2 regions of the Barrientosiimonas endolithica genome follow, and region 2 is predicted to be linked to the other one. Evidence: riboswitches for the same ligand, from Rfam matches in the RefSeq annotation. Region 2 holds a riboswitch; the other holds the start of a gene.

Region 1 (3,401 bases), 1.6 Mb from region 2:
CCCGACCGCCCAGTCCAGGTATGCCGGCCGCTCCGCCCGGCGCAGCGGCAGCAGCTCGCGCAGGGCCGGCTCGTCGACCTGGATCACCGCGGTCCCGACCTGCTCGAGGTCGACGGTCTCGTCGCGGATCGCGAGCGCGACCTGGTCGGCGCTGGCGGCCAACGGCTGGTCGTCGCGCACAAAGGACCAGGCGAGGATCGTGACCGGGCCGGTGAGCATGCCCTTGACCGGCTTGCTCGTCCGGCTGCTCGCATAGCTGATCCAGTCGACCGTCATCGGCTCCGGCCGGGCCACGTCACCGAACAGGATGGGTGGGCGCACGCACCGCGACCCGTAGGACTGCACCCAGCCGGTCGACGTGGTGGCGAACCCCTCGAGCCGCTCGGCGAAGAACTGCACCATGTCGTTGCGCTCGGGCTCTCCGTGCACCAGCACGTCGAGCCCCAGCCCCTCCTGCAGCTCCAGCACCGCGTCGATCTCGGCGCGCATCCGCGCGACGTACTCCCCTGGTCGATCCGGCCGCGCCGCAGGTCCGCGCGCGCCGACCGGATCTGGGCGGTCTGGGGGTAGGAGCCGATCGTGGTGGTGGGCAGCAGCGGCAGGTCGAGCCGCTCCGCCTGCAGCGCCCGGCGCTCGTCCGCGGGCAGCCGGCGCCGGTCGTCCTCGCCCAGCGCGGCGAGCCGGTCTCGCACGTCCTCCCGGTGCAGCCGCGGGTCGTCGCGGCGGCTCGCGAGGCCGGCCCGGGAGAGCTCCAGCTCGGCGGGCTCGTGGTCGGCGCCCGCGAGCGCGTCGGCGAGCGCGCGCACCTCGCGCACCTTCTCGGCCCCGAACGCCAGCCAGGACCGCAGCCGGGCGTCCAGCCCGGGCTCGGCGGCGAGGGCGTACGGCACGTGCAGCAGGGAGCACGAGGTCGAGACCGCGACCGAGGCTGCGTGCGCCCGCAGCGTCTCCAGGGCGTCGAGCGCGCGGTCGGGGTCGGTGCGCCAGACGTTGCGTCCGTCGACGACGCCGGCGACGACGTGCTTGCCGCGCAGCACCTCCGGCGGCGGCAGAGTCCCCGCGACCAGGTCGATCGCCAGGCCCTCGATGCCCGTGCCGTGCAGCTCCCGCAGCGCCTCGTCGGCGCGGCCGAAGTAGGTCGCGAGCAGGATGGCGGGCCGCTGCTGCGCCCCGCGAGCCCGTCGTACGTCCGGCGCACCTGCGCCAGCTCCTCGCCCGAGAGATCGGTCACCAGGGCAGGCTCGTCGAGCTGCACCCACGCCGCCCCGGCGTCGGCGAGCCGGGCCAGCAGGTCGGCGTACAGCGGGACGAGCTCCTCGAGCCGGTCCAGCAGCGGCGCGTCCGAGCCGACCGCCTTGCTCAGCCGCAGGAAGGTGACCGGGCCGAGCACGACCGGTCGGGCCGGCACGCCGAGCTCGAGCGCGTCGGCCTCCGCGAGCTCGGCGAGCAGCGTCTCCGGGTGCAGCGAGAACTGCGTGCCGGGCGAGATCTCCGGGACGATGTAGTGGTAGTTCGTGTCGAACCACTTGGTCATCTCCAGCGGCGCCAGCTCGTCGGTGCCGCGCGCCGCGGCGAAGTAGCCGTCGAGCGGGTCGGCGAAGCCGGTGTAGCGCTCCGGCAGCGCGCCCAGCAGCACGGCGGTGTCGAGCACCTGGTCGTAGCGGCTGAAGGTGCCCACGGGCACCGAGTCGAGCCCGGCGTCGGCCAGCCCGCGCAGCTGCGTCTCGCGCAGCGCGCGGCCGGTGGCTGCGAGCTCGTCGGAGGTGAGGTCGCCCGCCCAGTAGGCCTCGAGCGCCTTCTTCAGCTCGCGCTTGGGGCCGATGCGGGGCAGCCCCAGCACGGTGGCGGTGAACGGTTCGGTCATGGCTGTCGCTCCTGCGGTGCAGTCGGGAGGCCACCGCCCACGAGCGCGCACCACCGGTCCGGGACGACGCCCCTTCGCGCAGGGGTCGACTCCGCAGCGGCCGGCACGCCCAGTCCACGAGGCGGGGACCGCCGGGCACGGCGTGCCCGGCGCAGCAGGCAGGTCTTCGGACTTGCAGGCGCGCGGCGCGGCGCCGCACCTACTGGCCGTCGCTTCCCGGGCGCACCCAGTGCTCTTGACGGCGGTCGTTCCTGCTCACCGCTGCGGGACAGTCCCGGAGTCTCACCGGGTTCCCTCTCACCCCCACCGGCTCGTACGCCGGCGCGGGCTCGGCCCGGCACGATCGCCACTCGAGGGGCTCCTCAGGCGGACCGAGCCGGAGAACCAGCTACGCGTTCGAGCCTAACCAATGCGGGGCGGTCGCCGTGGTCGCCGGGTCAGCGGGCGGACCTCGCCGGTGGCTCTCCGTTGGGGCGTGTCATGCACCACCCCGGACCGGTCAGCGGGGTCCGCGTCCGCGCCAGCCCTGCACGGGCAGGTCGAACTTGGCGACCAGCCGGTCGACGAACGGCGCGGGCGTGAGGCGGGCGAGGTCGACGTTGCGGTCGCTGCGGCGCGCCTCGACCCGGGCGCCGGGCGGCAGCTCGAAGGAGCGGCGCCCGTCGAACCACAGCACCCCGCGCGCCTCGGTGCGCGGCACCATCTCGATGGCGAGCCGGGCCTGCGGGCCCAGCACGAGCGGCCGCGCGAACAGCGCGTGCGCCGAGATGGGGCAGACCAGCATCGCCTCGACGCCCGGCCAGATGACCGGACCGCCGGCCGAGAAGGCGTACGCCGTCGAGCCGGTCGGCGTCGAGACGACCACCCCGTCGCAGCCCCAGGTCGACAGCGGTCGCCCGTCGATCTCGACGACCAGCTCCAGCATCCGCTCGCGGGCGGCCTTCTCGACGGTCGCCTCGTTGAGCGCCCAGCTGTGGCAGACGATCTCGCCGTCGACGCGCGCGAGCACCTCGAGGGTCTGGCGGCTCTCGACGGTCCAGCTGCGCTGCACGATGCCCTGGACGATGTGGTGGATGTCGTCGGGCTCGGCCTCGGCGAGGAACCCCACGTGGCCGAGGTTGATGCCGAGCAGCGGGATCCCGGACTCGCGCACGAGCTCGGCCGCGCGCAGGATCGTGCCGTCGCCGCCGAGCACCACGGTCAGCTCGGTGCCGGGCGCGGGCTCGGACACCTCGACCGGTTCGACGCCGTCGGCGCCGAGCAGCCCGAACTCGGCCAGCTCGGTGGGGTCGCCGCAGACCACGATGTCGTTGGCCCGCAGGCCTTCCACCAGGTCGCGGGCGACCTCGATCGCGCGCGGGCGACCGGGGTGCCCGACCAGCAGGATGCGACGGGTCACCGGTCGGCTCGCTCGGCGGCGATGCGGTCAAACGCTGCGCGCAGGTCCATCGCGCTCATCATGCCTTCCGTGCGCGCCGCGAGCCACAGCAGGTACTCCCGGTTGCCGGTGCCGCCGGTCACGGGGCTGTCGACCAGC
Region 2 (3,401 bases):
GCGCGCGCTCTCGGCGAGGCGGTCCCAGTCCCACTCGCCGTCGTCGAGGTGGCGCGAGAGGTTGATCGAGGCCAGGTTGCAGACCGACACGTTGTCGCGGTCCTGCGGCAGCGTGATCTCGGTGCACAGGTTCGACAGGTGGATCGTGCCGGTGTTGTCGTTCAGTGCCCGGAGGTTGATCGAGTCCTTCCAGGTGAGCCACGGGTGCGACGTGGTCTGCAGCGACACGAGGATCGCCGTCATCTGCTCGCGCGCCCGAATCTTCTTGAACGAGCGCAGCTTTCCTTCTCGGCGAGGTCGACGTACTCCGCGTAGCGCGCGGAGAACTCCTCGCCCACGAGCTCCACCAGGTCGGGGGTCTCCAGCGGGTCGAAGAGGTACCACGGCTGGTCGTTCTCGACGCGCTTCATGAACTCGTCGGAGATCCAGACCGCGGTGTTGGCGGTGCGGGTTCGGCGGTAGGGGTCGCCGGCGTTCTGCCGCAGGTCGAGGAACTGCGGGAAGTCCAGGTGCCAGTTCTCCATGTAGAAGCACAGCGCGCCGAACTTCTTGCCGCCGCGGGAGACCGCGCGCAGCGTCGAGTCGATGGTGTGCATGAACGGGATCGGCCCGGTGGAGGTGGTGTTGTTGCTGCGGATGGGGAGCCCTCGGCGCGCAGCTTGGTGACCGACAGCCCGATGCCGCCGGTGCCCTTGGTCAGCCACATGACGTCGCGCACCGACTTGGCGATGTGCTCGATGTCGTCGTCCATCTGCATCACGAAGCAGTTGGACAGCTGCGGGTTCGCGGTCCCGGCGTTGACGAGGGTGGAGCCGGCCGCGAGGTAGTCGAGGCGAGACATCTTGCGGTAGAAGCGGATCGCGGCCTGCGTGGGCTCCTTCTCGTTGACCGAGAGGCCCATCGCGACGCGCATCCAGAAGTAGGCCGGCACCTCGAGCATCTGCCCGCCGGGGCCGGTCGCCATGTAGCGGTTGCGCAGCGTCACGATGCCGATGTAGCGCAGCGCGTCGTCGTTGCTGTGGTCCAGCGCGGCGGCGAGCTCCTCGAGGTTGAACGCGCTCGCGAGCCGCGGGTCGAACAGCCCGTCCTCGACGGCCTCGCGCACGTAGCCCGGGAAGCGCGCCTGGTGCAGCAGCGCCAGCTCGGTCTGGGTCTCGAAGTCGCCCAGCACCTTCTTGTAGATCGTCTTCAGCAGCAGCCGCGAGGCGACCACGTCGAAGTCGGGGTCGTCCTTGACGTTCTGCACCGCGACCTGGATCGCGGCCTCGTCGAGCTGCTCGGTGGTGATGCCGTCGAACAGCGTGATCTCCAGCTCCGACGCGAGCTGCATGGTCATCGCCAGCCCGTCGGGCAGGCCTTCGGCGGCGCGCTCGATCGCCCGGTTGATCCGATCGGCGTTGTACGGCTCGCGCGACCCGTCGCGCTTGGTGACCTGAATGGCCATGTCGTGATGCCTCCTCCCTCGAGTCCTGCGTGCCCGAGGTCGCGAGGGGAGGCGGACGTACGACCGCGCCGGGGCAGCCGTGATCGTCGTGGGCCTGTCCCTCGAGGCCGCGGACCACCGTCCGGTCGGACGGCGTGCTGGCAGGTCTTCGGACTCGTGGGCGTGGGCCGGCTGGCCCGCCTAGTGGCCGTCGCTTCCCAGACCGGCTCGAGGCCGGATCCAGTGCCGATGACGGCGGTCGTTCCCACTCACCGCTGCGGGGCAGTCCCGGAATCGCACCGGGTTCCCTCTTGCCTCACCGGCCAGATGCGGAACATCTGGGGGTGAACCAGCAACGAGAGCACCATATGTGGTGCCGCCCGCGACACGCTAGCCGGGGATGTGCTGGATCGCCGAGAGGCCGGGTGCTATACGCGCGGGGCGCCCGCGCGTACGACAACGGCGGACCACATGGGACGTGGTCCGCCGTCGTACTAACTGTGCCGCCGTCGTCTCGTTCGTCTTGTCGACGATGCCGGGAGGTGCGCAGCGCAGCACGCAGCTTCCGGAGGAGGAGTCAAGACCAGAATCACTCCGGCGCGTCGGCCTGGGAGTCGGAGGTCTGGTCGCGGTCGATCGAGCGCTCGGTCTCGTCGGGGGCGTGGCCGGGCATGGCCCAGCGGGCGGTGGTGACGCCCTGGTCCTTGGCGCGCTGCAGCGCGTCCTCGACGACGCGGTCGGCGTCGGCGGAGCCGATCCAGTGCGAGCCCTCCTCGACCGACTTGCCCGGCTCGAGAGCCTTGTAGGTCTCGAAGAAGTGCTGCATCTCCTTCAGCGTGAAGTCGCTGATGTCGGTGATGTCGGTGACGCCGTCCTTGCGCGGGTCGCCAGCGGGCACGCACAGGATCTTGTCGTCGCCGCCGGCCTCGTCGACCATCTTGAAGACGCCGACGGCGCGGGCGCGCACGACGCAGCCGGGGAAGGTCGGCTCGTCCAGCAGCACGAGCGCGTCGAGCGGGTCGCCGTCCTCACCGAGGGTGTCCTCGATGTAGCCGTAGTCGGCGGGGTAGGACATCGCGGTGAAGAGCAGCCGGTCGAGCCGGATGCGGCCGGTCTCGTGGTCGATCTCGTACTTGTTGCGAGTCCCGCGCGGGATCTCGATGCTGACGTCGAACTCCATGGAATGTCCTCATCGTTGAGCTGTGCGGTGCGGCGCACCGGGGTGGGGCGCCCGCGGGGTACGTCCGCGGACAGTTCGCGGTTAGTGTCTCCCACGAGAACGGGTCGCGGAGCAAGGGGGCAGCGTGCGCAGATCGCACCGCGCGCTGGTCGCGGGCGCCGCGACGGTCGCGCTGATCGGCGGCTACGCCACCCTCGACACCTTCGACGTCGTGCCGGGCGTGCTCACGACCGCCGACGCTCCGCGCGAGGCCGTGCCGCTGCCGGGGGAGTCGACCCCCCGCCCGACGTACGCCGTCCGCAGCCCCCGCAGGCACCCGCCGCTCTCCCCGGAGTCGGCGGCACCGCGCCCACGCCCGAGGGGTCCGCGCCGCGCTGCAGCCGCTGCTCGACGCCCCCGGTCTCGGCCCGACGACGTCGATGGCGGTGCGCGACGCCGCCACCGGGCAGAGCCTGTTCGCGCTCGACCCCGACGCCGCGCGCACGCCGGCGTCGATCACCAAGCTGCTGACGGCGTACGCCGTGTCGCGCACGCTCGACCTCGACAGCACCCTGGCGACGACCGTCCGGCAGGGGCCGGGCGACCAGGTGGTGCTGGTGGCGGGCGGCGACACCGCGCTCGCCAGGGGCAAGGGTAACCCCGACGAGGTGGCCGGCCGCGCCGGGCTCGGCGACCTCGCGAAGCAGGTGGCGGCCAACCTGAAGAAGCAGGGGCGCACCTCGGTCACGGTCGGCTGGGACCTGTCCTACGCCCCCGGTCCGCTGCAGAACGAGAACTGGCAGCAGGACCTCGTCGACA

The links. A riboswitch is a leader RNA that binds a small molecule or an ion and turns the genes downstream of it on or off. The one in region 2 is predicted to bind cobalamin.
Region 1: linked by a shared signal. The riboswitch ahead of metE (5-methyltetrahydropteroyltriglutamate--homocysteine S-methyltransferase) and the one ahead of QUE40_RS01410 (ribonucleoside-diphosphate reductase subunit alpha) in region 2 are both predicted to bind cobalamin.

What each region holds. Positions count from the first base shown of each region.
Region 1 is NZ_AP027735.1:1,881,802-1,885,202, forward strand. Features, by position in the region: partial or broken gene metE (5-methyltetrahydropteroyltriglutamate--homocysteine S-methyltransferase) at 1-1,864, opposite strand, end outside; cobalamin riboswitch at 2,025-2,160, opposite strand; gene QUE40_RS09505 (NAD kinase) at 2,364-3,263, opposite strand; partial or broken gene QUE40_RS19155 (TlyA family RNA methyltransferase) at 3,260-3,401, opposite strand, start outside.
Region 2 is NZ_AP027735.1:278,617-282,017, forward strand. Features, by position in the region: partial or broken gene QUE40_RS01410 (ribonucleoside-diphosphate reductase subunit alpha) at 1-1,444, opposite strand, end outside; cobalamin riboswitch at 1,567-1,792, opposite strand; gene QUE40_RS01415 (inorganic diphosphatase) at 2,013-2,603, opposite strand; gene dacB (D-alanyl-D-alanine carboxypeptidase/D-alanyl-D-alanine endopeptidase) at 3,023-3,401, shown strand, end outside.